3 regions of the Nitratireductor sp. GZWM139 genome follow, and region 1 is predicted to be linked to each of the others. Evidence: riboswitches for the same ligand, from Rfam matches in the RefSeq annotation. Region 1 holds a riboswitch; each other region holds the start of a gene.
What was found. A riboswitch is a leader RNA that binds a small molecule or an ion and turns the genes downstream of it on or off. The one in region 1 is predicted to bind cobalamin.

Region 2: linked by a shared signal. The riboswitch ahead of NDI72_RS04270 (ribonucleoside-diphosphate reductase subunit alpha) and the one ahead of NDI72_RS08710 (LLM class flavin-dependent oxidoreductase) in region 1 are both predicted to bind cobalamin.
Region 3: linked by a shared signal. The riboswitch ahead of NDI72_RS03410 (TonB-dependent receptor plug domain-containing protein) and the one ahead of NDI72_RS08710 (LLM class flavin-dependent oxidoreductase) in region 1 are both predicted to bind cobalamin.

What each region holds. Positions count from the first base shown of each region.
Region 1 is NZ_JAMQML010000006.1:3,632-5,889, reverse strand. Features, by position in the region: gene NDI72_RS08710 (LLM class flavin-dependent oxidoreductase) at 1-967, opposite strand, end outside; cobalamin riboswitch at 1,141-1,337, opposite strand; gene NDI72_RS08705 (DUF1330 domain-containing protein) at 1,571-1,993, opposite strand; gene NDI72_RS08700 (crotonase/enoyl-CoA hydratase family protein) at 1,999-2,258, opposite strand, start outside.
Region 2 is NZ_JAMQML010000003.1:24,330-26,587, forward strand. Features, by position in the region: partial or broken gene NDI72_RS04255 (amino acid ABC transporter permease) at 1-135, shown strand, start outside; partial or broken gene NDI72_RS04260 (amino acid ABC transporter ATP-binding protein) at 124-726, shown strand; partial or broken gene NDI72_RS04265 (PLP-dependent aminotransferase family protein) at 813-989, shown strand; cobalamin riboswitch at 1,080-1,292, shown strand; gene NDI72_RS04270 (ribonucleoside-diphosphate reductase subunit alpha) at 1,388-2,258, shown strand, end outside.
Region 3 is NZ_JAMQML010000002.1:206,008-208,265, forward strand. Features, by position in the region: gene NDI72_RS03410 (TonB-dependent receptor plug domain-containing protein) at 1-1,236, opposite strand, end outside; cobalamin riboswitch at 1,362-1,573, opposite strand; gene NDI72_RS03415 (ABC transporter substrate-binding protein) at 1,850-2,258, shown strand, end outside.

The DNA.
Region 1 (2,258 bases):
CCGCTGCAAACAGTTCCATGCCGGCGAGCGCCACATCGTTGGCAATCAGGCCGTTGGCGCTGAACAGACAGCGAATGCTGTTCGCGCCGGTCTCCGCCGAGAGCGCGCGCAATTGCGCAAGGCAATCCTCGGGCGTTCCCGCGATGGTGAAATCCGCCAGCATGGCGGCGCGATCACGCGGCGCAGGTGGCTGCATTCCACGCTCCAGCGCCCGTGCCGCGCGCCGTGCATTGAGCTTTTCCAGAAGCGCATCGACCCGCTCCATGGCCTGCGCCCGGGTCGGCGCGATCATCACGTAACGCGACAGCGATGAGGCGGCGAGCGGCGCGCGCGACCCGCCATGGCGATCAAGCGCTGCATGAAACACCGGCAACTGCCGCGCTTCATTGGGTTCAAGGCTCAAAAGAAGCGGAAAACCGTTCCTGGCGGCGATGTCGACCGTCTCTTCCGAGACGCCGGCGACATAAATCGGCGGATGCGGCTTTTGCACCGGCGGCGGCCCGACGGAGACGTTGGAAAAACGCCACGGCCCGCCATCCGCCGAACAATGCGGCTTCGTCCAGGCGTCGATCATGATCCTCAACGCTTCGGCAAACCGCCTTGATGCGTCATCGCGCGAAATCTCGAGCGCGGTGAATGTGCCGGGCTCGGTGCCGCGCCCGATCCCCACATCCACGCGCCCGCCGCTCTGAAAATCGAGCTGCGCGATCTGCTCGGCAAGCAGCAGCGGATGATAGAGCGGCAAAACGAGGATCGACGTGCCGAACCGCAGCCTCTCCGTCCGCGCCAGAACCTCCGCGCCAAGCAGAAGCGTGGACGGATAGGGCAGCGTTTCGCGACCGAAATGAAATTCGTTGAACCAGATGCCGCCGAAACCAAGCGCGTCCGCCCGTTCGACAAGACGCATCAGCGCCCGGTGGTCGCCAAGCGCGCCTTCGCGGGCAAAGCCTGCCAGATCAACGCGCATGGCGCGACCCGCCCGAATGCGGCGCACCACATTGGAACAATCGGCTCAGTTCGGCCTGCGCCGAAGGAAATCGGGAAACGGATCGGAGACGTGACGTCCCGATAGACGGACTCATTGCCGGCAAAGCGCCTGCATGCATTCTGGGCCTCCTGCCGGCGCACCTCGTCCGGCGTTCATGGTCTATGCATGAGGCAGGTCTCCTGACTCGCGGCTCGAACGTTCGGTCCGCCTTCCCGGCTTTCGCCAGTGGCATTGGAAAGAACTTGCCGCTTACAGTTGCGAGGGCAGTCCCGGAATTGGTCTGTCTGGCAGACCGCACCGGGTTCCCTTTTCATCCGCGAAAGGCGGAACCGCATGCGGCGGCGACCCTATCCGCGAAGGAACCGCGACGCAACCGCGAAAGGCGTTTGCGCGAAAGAACGGCCGACGCGTAGCTGGCTTGCCGCAACATGCACCGGTTCGCCAAGCCCACCATTCGCGCAAGCGATGAGGAGAGCGCCTCGATCGTGGCTTGCCCGGCAGCACGTGAAGTCGACCTATCTCGCCTTCGAGAAGTTCTACAAACTGCTCTAGGATCAGGGCTCTAGCAACCGGAAGTCGCCTTCAGCCCCCGGCGAAATTCACACCGCCGGGCTGCGGGGCGAAGCGGACGAGCCGACTGTCCGTAACGCCGGCCTGACGATGCGGCAGCGCTTCATGGTAGGCCGGGTCGCGCATCATCTGCGCAAACACGCCGACCGATGGATATTCGGCAATGAAGCAGATGTCCCACGCCTCTGCCTGCGGGCCGATCAGCATCAGCTCGAAACCGCCCCGCCAGACGATGCGCCCGCCCAACCGTTCCAGAACGGGCGCGCTGATCCGGCTGTATTCCGCATAGGCGTCCCGACCGCTTGCCACCCGGCCATCCGGATAATCCGCCCGCTCACGCAGCTTGATGAGATTGAGCATCTGGACCGGCCCCGGCCGTGCATCCGCCCGAAACGCCTCCCAGATCTCCTTGGTAAAACCGGTGTAACGCGTCATCTGCTTCACCTTCCCTGATAGACGGGCGTACGCCGTTCGATCCATGCGTCGAGCCCTTCATGCACATCTGCCGTCGCGCACATGCGGGCAAACTGTTCGCGCTCGATCAGAAGCCCCTCTTCAATCGTCGTGTTTATGCCCCGCGTCACGGCCGATATGATCCGGGCGGCCGCCAGTGGCGAATGCTGCAGGATGCGCTCCGCCAGCTCAAACGCCGCAGGAAGCAGATCTTCCGCAGGCACCACCCTGTTCACCAGCCCCAGCT
Region 2 (2,258 bases), on a different contig from region 1:
TGGGTGAACACGGCTGCGGAGATGGTCAAGGCGTCCACGCTTCTGTCCGTCATCGGCGTGGCCGAGCTTCTGCTCCGCACGCAGGAGATCATCTCCCGCAATTTCATGAGCCTGGAGTTCTATTTCCTGGCCGGCCGCATCCTCATCGATGGTGAACCCATCGGCTATGAAGAGCGCAACGGCGTGCGCGTTCGCAAGAGCGAGAAGGAAATCGCCCGCCAGCGCGCGCTGACGGGCATGGCCTTCCAGCAGTTCAACCTGTTCCCGCACATGACCGCAGCATCCAATGTCATGCTCGGCCTGATCAAGGTGAAGAAGATGGCGCGCGACGAGGCGCGCAGCGTCGCGGAGAAATGGCTCGAGCGCGTCGGTCTCGGCCAGCGCGCGGATCACTACCCCGGCCAGCTGTCCGGCGGTCAGCAGCAGCGCGTGGCCATCGCCCGCGCCATCGCCATGAACCCGCGCCTCATGCTCTTTGATGAGGTAACGTCTGCGCTTGATCCCGAACTGGTGGGCGAAGTGCTTCAGGTGATCAAGGATCTGGCTGCCGATGGCATGAGCATGCTTCTGGTCACCCACGAAATGCGCTTCGCTTTCGAGGTTTCCTCCCGCGTCATCTTCATGAATCAGGGGGTAATCGGCGAGGAGGGGGATCCGAAGGTGATGTTCCTGAAGCCGCAGACCGAACGCCTTGCCGAATTCCTCAAGACGTCGAGTTTCGCCTGAGATCTTGACCAACTGCCGCCGGCGCGCCTGAGCGCCCGGCGGAAAATCTGGCGCCTGCCACGCACAGAATGATGGCGGCAGTGACCGACGGGCTGGATGCGGCCACGCTTGCCCGCCATGCGCTTGAGAGGGACGTGGTGCTCGCGCCAGGAAACGCCTTCAGCCTGTCAGGCTCCGCCTGCGGGTTCCTGCGTTTCAACGTTGCTCAATGCGACGATGAACGGATTTTTTCCGTTCTGGAGGAGATCACACGCGCGCCGTAGAGCCATGCCCAAAGCGGCGTTGCGAATAATCCAGCAGTTTGTTTCTGCTTTCCCCGGAAACAATATATTGACTTCATATATCCAGAAGATACCAACTGTAGGGGTTATGGTTCTTTCGATTCCTCGTGGGATCGGAAGTGAAAAGGGAAGCCGGTGCGCCTCTGGGCAAGGCCGGCGCTGCCCCCGCAACTGTAAGCAGCGAGCCGCTTTCACTCTGTGTCACTGATGCCCCAGCGCATCGGGAAGGCCGGAAAGCGGTGATGACCTGCGAGCCAGGAGACCTGCCATGACGAAATAAACGTCCACGGGCGGGGTGTCCCGGTGGTGCGTGTGTCGCCACGGCAATGCCGTCGCGCCGCATGTCTCCGCGCCCCCGTCCAACCGCCACGGGGGTCTACATGCCGGCGACTGAAGCACAAAACACCAATGGAACCGCCACGGTTCCGCATTCCACTGCAAACACCGAAACCGCATCGTCTGAACCGGGTTACCGCGTCATCCGCCGTAGTGGCGGCGTCACGCCGTTCGATCCCGCCAAGATCGCGGTGGCGCTGACCAAGGCGTTTCTGGCGGTTGAGGGTTCCACCGCCGCTGGCTCGCGCCGTGTCCATGAAATTGTCGAGGAGCTTGCCGTACAGATCGTGTCCGCGCTCACGCGCCGGGCCGATGCCGACCGTCTGTTCCACATCGAGGAAATTCAGGATCAGGTGGAACTCGCCCTCATGCGCGGCGAGCATCATCGGGTTGCCCGCGCCTATGTGCTCTATCGCGAGGAGCGCGCCCGCGAACGCGCCGCCGGGACGGCCAGTGTGGAAGCCCCGCAATCCGCCCTGCAGATGACGGCGGATGACGGAACGCTGGTTCCGCTGGACGAGGCGCGGCTTGCCGCAATCGTCGAAGAAGCCTGTGCCGGCCTCAAGACCGTTTCCGCCGAACCGATCCTCACGGAAACCCGCCGCAATCTCTATGACGGCATCCGTCAGGACGAGCTGTCGCTTGCGCCCATCCTTGCCGCCCGCACGCTGGTGGAGCAGGAGCCTGACTATGCGTTCGTCTCCGCGCGTCTTCTGCTCGACAAATTGCGGCGCGAGGCGCTTACCTTTGTGGCCGGCAGGTCCGAGCAGGCGACGCAGGCCGAAATGGCGGAGCGCTATGCAAGCTATTTCCCTGACTTTATCGCGAGCGGCATTGCAAGCGAGCTCATCGACCCCGAGCTTGCCCGTTTCGATCTGGCGCGCCTTGGCGCGGCGCTCAGGCCCGAGCGTGATC
Region 3 (2,258 bases), on a different contig from region 1:
CGTTCCGGTCGCATCGATGAGATAGGAGGCGGTTGCCCGGTATGTGGTGTGCCCGCCGAATTCGCTGTGCTCGTCCTGCCGGAGGCCGGCTGTCAGCGTCAGGTTTTCAACCGGCGTGGCAATGGCCTCGCCCCAGACGCCTGCGATCCAGAAATCGGAATCGATCTGGGGGTTGAACATGCCGGCGGGAAAGACTGCGCTCTGGCGTTCGTAATCCGCGCCACCCTGAACCGTCAGCCATTCATTGACGTCGAATGCGCCCAGATAATCGGCCTTGTAGCGGCGACCGTCATAAGAGCCGTCGAACGCGGTGCCGGTGATGGAGCGTTCCAGGTCGAAGGCCTGCACGGAAACCGTGTTGCGGAAGCGGCCGTTCATCAGGTCGAGATTGAAGCCGGCCCGGCCGGCCAGCTGTTTGCTGTGGTTGGTCGCCGTCAGATTGTCGCTCGGCAGAATGGTGCCGAAGCCCTGATTGTCGAACTCGGCTTCCGCGTCGATGTAGAGCGCCGAGCCGAATACGGAGAACACGTCTGAAAATGCATGCTCGGCATTCACGTCGAAGGTGACGTTCTCATAGCCATCGCGCTCCGTGCCCGAAGCCGCAGCCGAAATGCCGTCGGTGCGGTAGCCGGTTGCGTTGATGGAGAGTTTCGACTGTTCGTTCGCCGCCCTGAAACCGTAGGAGCCGCCGACCGTGCCGTGCGAGCCGCCTTCGCCCTGAATGATATGGGCGATGCCCGGTTCGATGTCGCCCAGCGTCGACAGGCTGATCACACCGGCAATCGCATCGGAGCCGTAAAGCGTGCTCTGCGATCCCTTCAGCACTTCGATGCTCTGCAGGCCGCCCGACAGAAGATACTGGTAGGACGTCTGCACCTGCGGGCTGGTCGGATCGGAAATGTCGATGCCGTTATAGAGCGTCTTCACATAGCGGCGCGGCGCGCCGCGGATCGAAAGGCTGCCCTCTGCGCCAACGCCACCCGGCGATGAGAGGCTCACACCCGGCAGCAGGTCGAGATACTCGACGGCCAGCGGCAGGGACTGTTCCTCGATCTCTTCACGGCCCACCACGTCCACCGTCGACCCCACGGTGGAGGCCTCTGCCGGTGTGCGGTTGGGCGTGATGACCAGTTTTTCAAGCACATAGTCTTCTGCGCCCGCCATGGTGGCTGAAAGGCCCGTCAGCAGCGCCGAAGCGCTGAGCAGGAGCCGGGTGCGATAACGTCTGGATGGCATGCGTGCTCTCCATGAGAATGCTGCTTCTTTTGCTGGAGAGCGATGGCTGTCTGAATCTGTCCCCCGCCAGCGATGACATTTCGTCACCACTGCGAGATCCACAGCCCCGGAAGCGTCCCGCATCCGGTCGGTGACGGCTCAAGGCAGGTTTCCTGGCTCGCGCTTCATCGGCTTCCTCGCCTTCCCGGGGCATTGCACCCAGTGGCATAGGAGGAGCCTCGGCGCTCACAGTTGCGGGAGCAGCCACGGCTGCGGCCTGATCATGCAGGGCCGTTCCGTGTTCCCTTTTCCCCGGCATGCGAGTGCCTGCCGGAGCACCTCAAGCGAACAAAATTCGCTTACCAACTGGCTCCGGCAGCGTCAATTGCGGCCTGTGGGACGGCTGTTCCACCCATAACGGTGCAGGTGGCGGGTATTGTCAGTACAGGTTTCGGAAATTGTTGCGAAATCGGCTCTATTTGTCAGTTTTACGGCTCATTTGTCGCAAACTCGTCATTTCAACGGTCGAAAAACCTGCAAAACTTACCATTGGCCCCGGTCGTTTTTTGACATCGCTGGCGCGATGGGAAATGCTGAACACAAACTGATAACGGCAAGAAATGGGAGTGCGTCGATGACGTTTTTCAAGAGCAATGGCGAGAAAGTGCCAGCCCGCGTCGCCGAAATGGCGAACGAAGCGCGCGTCGGAAAAATGGACAGACGTGAGTTCCTGGCGCTGGCAAGCGCACTCGGCGCATCGACAGCCGCCGCCTACGGCATGCTCGGCCTTGCGGCACCCACCCATGCGCTCGCTCAGGAGCCCAAAATGGGCGGCACGCTGCGTGTGGCCATGTTCATCAAGGATCCGAAAGACCCGCGCACGGCCGACTGGTCCGAGATCGCGAACGCCATGCGCCAGACGCTTGAGCCGCTGGTGAAATACACGCGCGACTTCACCTTTGAGGGCCGGCTTCTGGAGAGCTGGGAGGTCAACGAAGACGCCACCGAGTACATTCTCCACGTGCGTCCGGGCGTGACCTGGA